Regions from separate parts of the Rhizobium sp. LjRoot98 genome, predicted to be linked through region 1. Evidence: predicted binding sites of a transcription regulator. Region 1 holds the regulator's gene; each other region holds the start of a gene.
The links. The regulator LexA, encoded in region 1, represses DNA repair genes until DNA is damaged. The targets are predictions, from matches to a motif close to TGTTCNNNNTGTGTTCNG.
Positions count from the first base shown of each region.

Region 1 (3,206 bases):
CAAGAAAGGTTTGGAGGCCTCGCCCGGAATTGAACCGGGGTGCAAGGATTTGCAGTCCTCTGCGTCACCACTCCGCCACGAGGCCTCACCAGTTCAAATAGTCGAACTGTGGCGGCGGTTTAGAATGATCCTAGACAAATCGCAAGAGGGTATTTCTGAAAAACGTTCTTGGTCATTTCTGAGATGCCGTTTCCGAACCCTTCTTCCACAGCTTTGGGGATGAACAAGCCGGTGTGCGAGGAGCCGAAAACGAGATTGCGGCGTCCCGGTCAAAGCGCCACGTCCCTGCCCTGTTGCCGGGCGCATTCTCACGAAGGTGACGGGCGACGGATTCGTGAATTGGTGCGCAAGTGCTGCCGTCGGCTGTTCGATTGATGAAGCGCCAAAGCCCTTAGCGAAACGGCACTGTTTCTAACGCCCTAACGATGCCAATCGTTCAGCTCTTGGCTGGAGCGATCCGCATTATCTGTCCACGTCTCAATTGACGCGCGGGCAACCCTGGCGGTTTGCAAGTTTCAAGACAGTGTATTCGCCACGGCGTCCAATGCCGTCAACGACAACAAGGCGCCGGTTTATCGAGCGGATGCCGGGATCACGCATTCCGTACTGATAGGCACGGCGGATTGCCTGCCGTTCACTGCAATTGCTGCGCGGACGATACTCATTATTGTATCGCCGGTCTCTGTATTCAACTGCGGGACTGTCGCGTCCGATGTATATGTCCAAGGATTGGGCCAACGATGCTGGTGCCTGAACAGTCGAAATGACTGTGGCCATCAATGCCACGACCAAAACTTTTGTAAAAACGGTTCTCACATTGGCCTCCTGGGTTCCGTCCACGAATAGAGCCGATAGGTCAACGAAATCCTACTAAATAGGTTCCAAAAATAGGGTGCGATAGGGGAACGGCAACATTTGCCGATGCGCAAGCCGCATTGAAAATTCATAGGCTTACAGCCCGTTAATCGGGCGTATTGAAGGAAAAATCATGTCCCTTATTTCCGCCGCTACTCATGATTTAGAGTGCTCCGGTCGGTTCATGAGGTCGCTAAGGCATTATCTTTCAGGGGGCAAAACTATCGTCGCGCCGGACGGTGACAGGTTTGCAGCCATGTCTACAAATCACGCAATCTTCCCCACTCCTTTAAGCTGCCATAGCTGAAGTGATATCAGATCAATGATAACGGCGGATCAGCCCGACGAGTTTTCCCTGTATCTTGACCCGGTCCGGTCCAAAAATCCGCGTCTCATAGGCAGGGTTGGCGGCTTCCAGGGCGATCGAGGCGCCTTTGCGGCGAAACCGCTTCAATGTCGCTTCCTCGTCATCAACCAGGGCGACGATGATTTCACCGGGGCTGGCGCTGTTCGTATTGCGGATGATGACCGTGTCGCCGTCGAGAATGCCCGCCTCGATCATCGAATCACCGCGCACTTCAAGTGCGTAGTGCTCACCGGTCCCAACCATCTCGAGCGGCACGGAAATATCATGTGTATTGTTCTGGATCGCGGAGATCGGTACGCCGGCGGCGATCCTGCCCATGACCGGTATGGAGACGGTATCGTTGTTTGCGGCGGCCTTGACGGGTGCGGCAGGTGCCGGTTGTGCACCAAGACTGCCCTGGATGACGCTCGGTGAAAAGCCGCGCTTGGGCTGGAGGCTCGTGGTATAGGCTTCTGGTAACTTGATCACTTCCAGCGCCCTCGCCCGGTTGGGCAGACGCCGGATGAAGCCTCGCTCCTCAAGCGCTGTAATCAGCCGATGAATGCCGGATTTCGACGCAAGATCCAGTGCATCCTTCATCTCGTCGAACGATGGCGGTACGCCCGATTCCTTCATTCTTTCGTGAATGAACAGAAGCAGTTCCTGTTGCTTGCGGGTCAGCATGAACGATCACTCCAGAATCGAGAAACAAATCAAGAACGAACACTATCTGTTCCATATGTGTTCCGCAAGTCCCTAAAATTCGTGAGTGTTTTCAACGCAACAGAAAATCATGCTGCATAGCGGCTCCTTTCCGCTCAGCATTCCGCCTGCCATTTATCGCGGGAAGCTATCTGTTGGAACCTTTGCGCGGCCGGTACCGTTTCGGTTTATCTCGTAACAATGCGATGGACGGCCTGCTCCGGATGCCGTCCGAGGAGGCTTTGATGGCGAAATACACCGATGAGCGCGCTTCCGATGCCGATGTGCAGAAAACCGTGGAATTGAGCGGCGTGCAGGCCCGTCAAGGCTTTTTAGGCCGGCCGGTACTGATGGTATTAATCTGCGGCCTGGTCCTTGCAATGCTCGCCTGGGCCGGTGCGGAAGTGTTTGGCGAAAGCACAGACAACGACGCTGCGACCAAGGTTGAGGAAAAGCTGCCTGCCCCGAACAATGGCGCTCCGGCCACGCAGGGAACCCCGGCCGATCCGGCGCAAATGGCACCTGCGGACAAGGACCCGACGCCACAGACAGGCTCAGGCGGATAAGCGGATCGGATCCGGCTCAAGCCTCTGCCGAATCGGGAGAAGGCCTTACGCCCAGCTTCCTAGCTGGAAGCCGGCCATTTGCGCGCCCACCAGACCGAAAGCCGCCGCCGCTTTCGCCGGACGAAGGCAAGGTCGTGCGACAGGACGAGAAGGCCAAGGGGAATCATCCAGAAACCGAGAACCGGGAGAAAACCGAGAATGCCGCCAAAGATCAGCGCGCCGCCGATGGAAATGCGCAAAAGGCGCGATTGCGGCAGCCGCATGCGCCACGTGCCGATGACGAGTTCGTGGGTGCGGGCATCGATGCCGAATTTTTTTGTTTTCCGCTGTTCTGCCATCAAATACCACCTGCCAAATGTCTGGCCACCCGCCATGCCCTGCGAACGCTGCAATCCTGCGGGTTTACCCCCGGCAAATCAACGGCGCGCTTTCAACTCTCACATGGGGAGTTGTCCACAATCAGACAAGATTGTGCATTTTTTTTGAAAAACCGCTTGGCAAATCGGAAAAGCATTTGTATTAGCAGCCTCACTTCTGCAGCACACACCGCCGCAGATTATCCCTGGTAGCTCAGCGGTAGAGCATTCGACTGTTAATCGACAGGTCGCCGGTTCGAATCCGGCCCGGGGAGCCAATTTCCAAAGGCCTTGCTGAAAAAGCAAGGCCTTTTTGGTTTCTGGCAATACCGCCCTGCGCCGCCTTCATGTCCTACCGGTAACCACTGGCGTCCGCCGGTT
Region 1 is NZ_CAXUPW020000017.1:17,723-20,928, forward strand. Features, by position in the region: tRNA gene ACSQ3J_RS28705 (tRNA-Cys) at 12-85, opposite strand; gene lexA (transcriptional repressor LexA) at 1,175-1,885, opposite strand; gene ACSQ3J_RS28715 (hypothetical protein) at 2,149-2,469, shown strand; gene ACSQ3J_RS28720 (hypothetical protein) at 2,529-2,807, opposite strand; tRNA gene ACSQ3J_RS28725 (tRNA-Asn) at 3,029-3,103, shown strand; gene ACSQ3J_RS28730 (SDR family oxidoreductase) at 3,178-3,206, opposite strand, start outside.

Region 2 (3,206 bases), on a different contig from region 1:
TGTCGAGCAGCGGCTTGGATTTTGCGGTTGTGACCCAGACCGGCTGCTGCTGCGGGGCGACCAGCCAGTTGAAGAACAGCATGGCGACGACGACGAGCAGGACGCCACGCGCCGCGCCAAACAGAAACCCGAGTGTCCGGTCCAGCGCGCCGATGCGGCTGTCGATGATGAAATCGGCGATCCGCATGGTGATGAAGGAGACGATGATCAGCGCGACGAGAAAGACGACGCCGGCCGAGCCGATCATCGCGACTGTATCGCTGCTGGTATAGTTCTTTGCGTAAGGCAGGAGGTATGGGTAGAGGAAATAGGCGGCAGCTGCAGCGCCGACCCAGCTTGCGACCGACAGAACTTCCCGGGAAAAACCGCGAACCATCGCCAGAATGGCCGAGAAGAGCGCGACGCCGAGAACGATACCGTCGAGAATTGTAATGGGCATATTGTCCTACTCCGAAACCGCCTTGAGACGGCCCCACGCTGATTTTTCGCGAACCATATATGATGACGCGAGGGGCGTCTTTCGATGGTCCATGATTGAACACTGTTTTCACCGGAATTCGCCATTTTTAAGCGGCAATTTCCTCAATCATCATTGTCCGCCTGCTTCAAGGCTCCCTTCGAGCCGGCAATGCGCGCCACCAGATCCGGCAGGCTTTCCATCTCCGCCCAACTCATGCCGTTGCCCTTGGGCAGGTCGGCGGAGGCGGAAGGCAGGACGGCCTGTGAAAAGCCGAGTTTTTCGGCTTCTTTAAGGCGCTGGGCGGTATGCGCAACCGGCCGGATGGCCCCGGACAGACTGACTTCGCCGAAATAGACGCAATCGGAGGGAAGGGCAAGACCGGCAAGCGAGGAAACCAATGCGGAAGCGACCGCAAGGTCTGCCGCGGGCTCCGAAATCCGGTATCCACCGGCAATATTGAGATAAACGTCGTGCTGACCGAGCCGGACCCCGCAATGGGCCTCGAGCACCGCAAGTATCATCGACAGCCGTGCCGAGTCCCAGCCGACGACGGCGCGGCGCGGCGTTCCAAGCGATGTTGGCGCCACCAGCGCCTGGACTTCGACCAGCACGGGCCGTGTCCCCTCCATGCCGGCAAAGACTGCGGCACCCGGCGATTTCGCGTTACGCTCGCCGAGAAACAGTTCGGACGGATTGGTGACTTCGCGCAGTCCCTTGTCGGACATCTCGAACACGCCGATCTCGTCGGTCGGGCCAAAACGATTCTTGACGGTGCGCAGAATGCGGTAGTGATGGCCGCGGTCGCCTTCGAAATAGAGTACGGCATCGACCATGTGTTCGACGACGCGCGGACCGGCGATCTGGCCTTCCTTGGTGACATGGCCGACCAAAACGATGGCGGCCCCCGTCTGCTTGGCAAAACGGATCATCGCCTGAACGCCGGTGCGCACCTGCGTCACCGTGCCGGGTGCCGAATCGGCCGTGTCGCTCCAAAGCGTCTGGATCGAATCGATGATGGCGAGGTCCGGCCGCTTACCTTCGCCGAGTGTGGCAAGGATATCCTCGACGTTGGTTTCGGCAGCCAGAAGTACCTCGGTATCGGCAGCCCCCAGCCGTTGTGCCCGGAGCCGCACCTGCGCCACGGCCTCTTCGCCCGAGACATAGATGATCCTGTGACCGCGCCGCGAGAGAGCCGCGGCCGCCTGCATCAGCACCGTCGATTTGCCGATGCCGGGATCACCGCCGATCAGCACGGCCGAACCGCGCACGAACCCGCCGCCGGTTGCCCGGTCAAGCTCGGAAATCCCCGTCTGAATGCGCGGTGCATCCTCGATCTCGCCCGATAGCGTGGTGAGCGCAACGGGACGGCCCTTCTTCGGCGTCCGGCCAGGCCCGCCGCCGATTCCGCCCATCGGGTCTTCCTCGACGATCGTGTTCCACTGGTTGCAGCCTTCGCATTTCCCCACCCACCGGGCGTGAACGGTTCCGCAGTTCTGGCAGATGAATTGTGTCCGGGCTTTCGCCATCAAATTTCGCTTTCGGGGAAGTCTTCGGAGGTCATGTCCTGGCGGCCGTGAAGGATGCGGACAGGTGAGACGCGAGGATGGGGCGGCGGGAGGTCAGGTTGCAAAAATAGCGATGATCTCCTTTTGTTCCAATCTATAACATCACTTTCCCGATTCCAAGCCGCAATCTCGAAAAGCTATCAGGCCTCGATATACGCCCGCTCATACCGGCTCCCGAGGCTCGTCAGCATCTCGTAGCCGATCGTGCCACCGGCGCGGGCAACGTCATCGATGGCGACATGATTGCCGAACAGTTCGATATAGTCGCCGGGTCGAACGGCATTGTCAGCAAAATCAGTGATGTCGAACAGGCTGAGATCCATGGTGACGCGGCCGAGATGCGGCACCTTCTGTCCGTGCAGGAAGCCGTAGGCACCCGATGGTGTCGCCTGGCGCAGGGTGACGCCGCCGCCGGAGACCGAGCGGTGATAGCCGTCGGCATAGCCGATGGCGACGATCGCCACCCGGCTGTCGCGGGAAAACTGGGCCGAGCCGCCATAGCTTGCCGTGTCGCCGGTCCGTACACGGCGGATCTGCAGGATGCGCGCCTCGGCCGTCACCACCGGTTTCATCGGATTTTTCACGTCATTGACGGCTTCGCCGCCATAGGTAGCAATGCCCGGGCGGGTCATGTCGAAATGGAAATCTGGTCCCAGATGAATGCCTGCCGAATTGGCAAGGCTTGATTCGACGCCTTCGAAAGCGGCCGTAACCGCGCGGAATGATTCGAGTTGCCGGCGGTTGAGCGGATGCGCCTGATCGTCGGCGCAGGCGAGATGGCTCATGACCAGAATGGGCGAGAAGCTCGCGGGGCGAGCCGGATCACCGGCAAGTGCCAGTGCTTCGTCCAGCGTCAGCCCCAGGCGGTTCATGCCGGTATCGATGTGTAGGACGCAAGGATGATCGCCGCGCTCCGACAGCACCGACATGAAGAAGGCCAGTTGCTCCTCGGAATTGATGATTGGCACTAGACCATTGTCGAAGAATAGCTGCTCGTTGCCCGGCCACATACCGGCAAGAATATGGATGCGGCCATCCGGAACGATCGGGCGAAGCGCCACGCCTTCCTCGACACTGGCGACGAAGAAATCCCGGGCACCTGCGGCATAGAGCGTGCTTGCCGCAGGTTCGATGCCGATCCCATAGGCATTGGCTTTCAGCACCGCCGCGGCCCGCGCCTT
Region 2 is NZ_CAXUPW020000001.1:268,941-272,146, reverse strand. Features, by position in the region: gene ACSQ3J_RS01315 (CvpA family protein) at 1-439, opposite strand, end outside; gene radA (DNA repair protein RadA) at 583-1,986, opposite strand; gene alr (alanine racemase) at 2,166-3,206, opposite strand, start outside.
Region 2: radA (DNA repair protein RadA) is a predicted target of LexA. The motif match lies at 2,100-2,117, and genes of this name have one in related genera.

Region 3 (3,206 bases), on a different contig from region 1:
CATTTTCTCCGCCGCATCCCGCAGCAATTGCAGTCCGCCAGCGTCGGGCTCGGTCATCTTTTCAATCATCGCTGTTGAGCAGCGGGCATTGGAAAGGATGTGCGGCATGCCAAGTGCGATGAAGCGGTCCATCTGGATTTCGCGGGCGCGCGCCACCCGCCGGGCGACGACGGCGCTCGGTTCGGCCGGTGCCGGACGGATCAGGTCGGCGGCGGTGACCGAGGGGACGTCGATGCGGATATCGATCCGGTCCATCAGCGGACCTGAGATGCGGCCCTGATAATCGGAGACGCAGCGCGGGCCACGGGCGCAGCTATGGCCGGGCTCTCCCGCCATGCCGCAGCGGCAGGGGTTCATCGCGGCAACCAGCTGGATGGCGGCCGGATAGGTGACGCGGTGATTGGCGCGGGCAATGATGCATTCGGCGGTTTCGAGCGGCTGGCGCAGCGCATCGAGCACCTGCGGCGTGAATTCCGGAAATTCATCGAGAAACAATACGCCGTTATGGGCCAGCGACGCTTCGCCCGGCTTGGCGCGCAGGCCGCCGCCGATCATCGCCGCCATGGTGGCGGAGTGGTGTGGCGTGCGGAAGGGGCGCCGGTCCGACAGCTTACCGCCGGCCAGTTGCCCGGCGATCGAGTGGATCATCGACACTTCGAGCAGTTCCGGCGGTGAGAGAGGCGGCAGGATCGAGGGCAGGCGGGCGGCCAGCATCGACTTGCCGGAACCGGGCGGACCGACCATCAAGAGGTTATGGTTTCCGGCCGCTGCCACTTCCAGCGCCCGCTTGGCGCTTTCCTGGCCCTTGATATCAGCGAGATCCGGCATGTTGGCGGGGCTGGCACGCACGGCCGGTTCGGGACGCGACAGCACCTGCGTGCCACGGAAATGATTGGCGAGCGCAATCAGGCTGCGCGGCGCCAGAATGTCGATCTCGGATCCCGCCCAGGCGGCCTCAGCGCCGCTGTCGGACGGGCAGATCAGGCCTTTGCCAAGGCCGTTGGCGCCGATGGCGGCGGGCAGGGCTCCGGAGACAGCGGCGATGGTGCCATCGAGATTGAGTTCGCCGATCACCACATATCCATCCAGCGCATCGCCGGGAATGGCGCCGAGTGCCGCCATCAGGCCAAGCGCGATCGGCAGGTCGAAATGCGAGCCTTCCTTGGGAAGATCAGCAGGCGCAAGATTGACGGTGACCTTCTTGGCGGGTAGCGACAGGCCGGAGGCGTGGAGTGCTGCCTGCACCCGCTCGCGGCTTTCGGCGACCGCCTTATCGGGAAGGCCGACGATCTGCATGCCGACCTTGCCCGGCGCGACCATCACCTGAACATCGACAGGCAGGCCTTCTATGCCTTGAAATGCAACCGTACTGACACGCGCGACCATGATTGCCCCTCTTGCCGCGAGGCAGGTCAGCAACCCGCCACCACAACCTTTTCCGGTTGTGGTGTGAAATCTTGCACGAATAACGGAATAAAACAAGAACAATTATCGAACAGATTCGACTGTTCCAATCGGCCTGGTTGTGGCTCGGTTGTACCTCAGGAACGGAGCGGAACAACCGTGAACATCCGGGGGATGAAATCGGGCGCCGGGACGGATAGCCGCCCCGGCCGCTCAATCATTCATCAGGCGCGCTTGCGCTCGATCGCGTCCCAGAGCAGCGCGGCGATATCGGCGCCGCCGAATTTCTTCACTTCGCGAAGACCGGTAGGAGAGGTGACATTGATCTCGGTCATCACGTCACCAATCACATCGATGCCGACGAGCAGGAAGCCGCGTTCACGCAGCGCCGGTCCGATGCGGGCGCAGATTTCCTTTTCCCGCGCCGTCAGGTCCGTCGGCATCGGCGTGCCGCCCGCATGCATGTTGGAGCGGGCATCGTGTTCGGCAGGCACCCGGTTGATCGCGCCGACCGGCTCGCCATCGACGAGCAGGATGCGCTTGTCGCCCTTGCGCACGGCCGGCAGGTATTCCTGGGCGATGAAGGGTTCGCGGAACATTTGTCCGAACATTTCCAGGAGCGACGACATGTTGCGGTCATCGCGGGTCGAATGGAAGACGCCGGCGCCGCCATTGCCATAGAGCGGCTTCAGGATGATATCGCCCATCTCTGCGCGGAAACTGGCAATCTCGGCGGGATCGCGGGTGATCAGCGTCTTCGGCATCAGGTCGGGAAATTCGGTGACGAAGATTTTTTCCGGCGAGTTGCGCACCCAGGCCGGATCGTTGACCACAAGCGTCTTCGGATGGACGCGCTCGAGCAGGTGCGTCGAGGTGATATAGGCCATGTCGAAGGGCGGATCCTGGCGAAGCAGCACCACGTCCATGGTGGAGAGGTCTATGCGCTCGGCATCTCCCAGCGTGTAGTGGTCGCCCTTGACGTCGCGCAGGCTCATCGGTTGAACAGTGGCGATCACCTTGCCGTCGCGCAGCGACAGCTGGTTCGGTGTGTAATGGAACAGCTTATAGCCGCGCGCCTGCGCCTCAAGGCTCATGGCAAAGGTACTGTCACCGGCGATAGTGATGCCAGAGACATGATCCATCTGGACCGCGACATTTACGATTTTCGCCATGGGACATTTCCTGTTGATCGGGGGCGTCATTGAATGAGGCTTGTCTATATCAAATCGTATCCGGTGAACCATACAGATTTCTGCCGGGGGCCATATTTGGACATGCCTTCCCGATCACGCGGCGGCTTTTCCGCCCGTGGCTTGAAGCATCTGCAATGTCTGCCGGCTTTGGGGTCGGCAGGATCGGCCGGGGCACATCGGGTGCCTCAGGTAAGTAGAAGTAGGTGACACGCGATGTGCCCCGTTTCAGTGTCTTTTGCCGCGCTTCTCAGGTTCTTCTGCGCTTTCCTCTCTGACAGGAAAGCCTCCAATGCCCCAGCCCGGCCGCTTATCCGCCAAGCCTTTCAATCCGGCGGGGTCTGGCCCTGGACCGTCCAAGAACGGTGTGACCACCCGGCACGCCCGGTTCATTTTCACGAACCGGAGGAGAACCACCTTTCACGCAGCCCCGGGAATTTCGCGCGCGTTTCGCCAAACCGTCCGGGCACCGGCCCCACCTCGCCGGCAACGCAAACCGGTGTATCCGTGATGGGACGGGAAGAAGTATGGCACGGGTTTTGAGAGCGGGGATTTGCGGGGATGAATTTTTTTGGGGGGAGCGGCGGATGGCGTCGGTGGTGCGCGATGTGC
Region 3 is NZ_CAXUPW020000001.1:1,437,772-1,440,977, reverse strand. Features, by position in the region: gene ACSQ3J_RS07140 (YifB family Mg chelatase-like AAA ATPase) at 1-1,386, opposite strand, end outside; gene gshB (glutathione synthase) at 1,629-2,576, opposite strand.
Region 3: ACSQ3J_RS07140 (YifB family Mg chelatase-like AAA ATPase) is a predicted target of LexA. The motif match lies at 1,481-1,498, and genes of this name have one in related genera.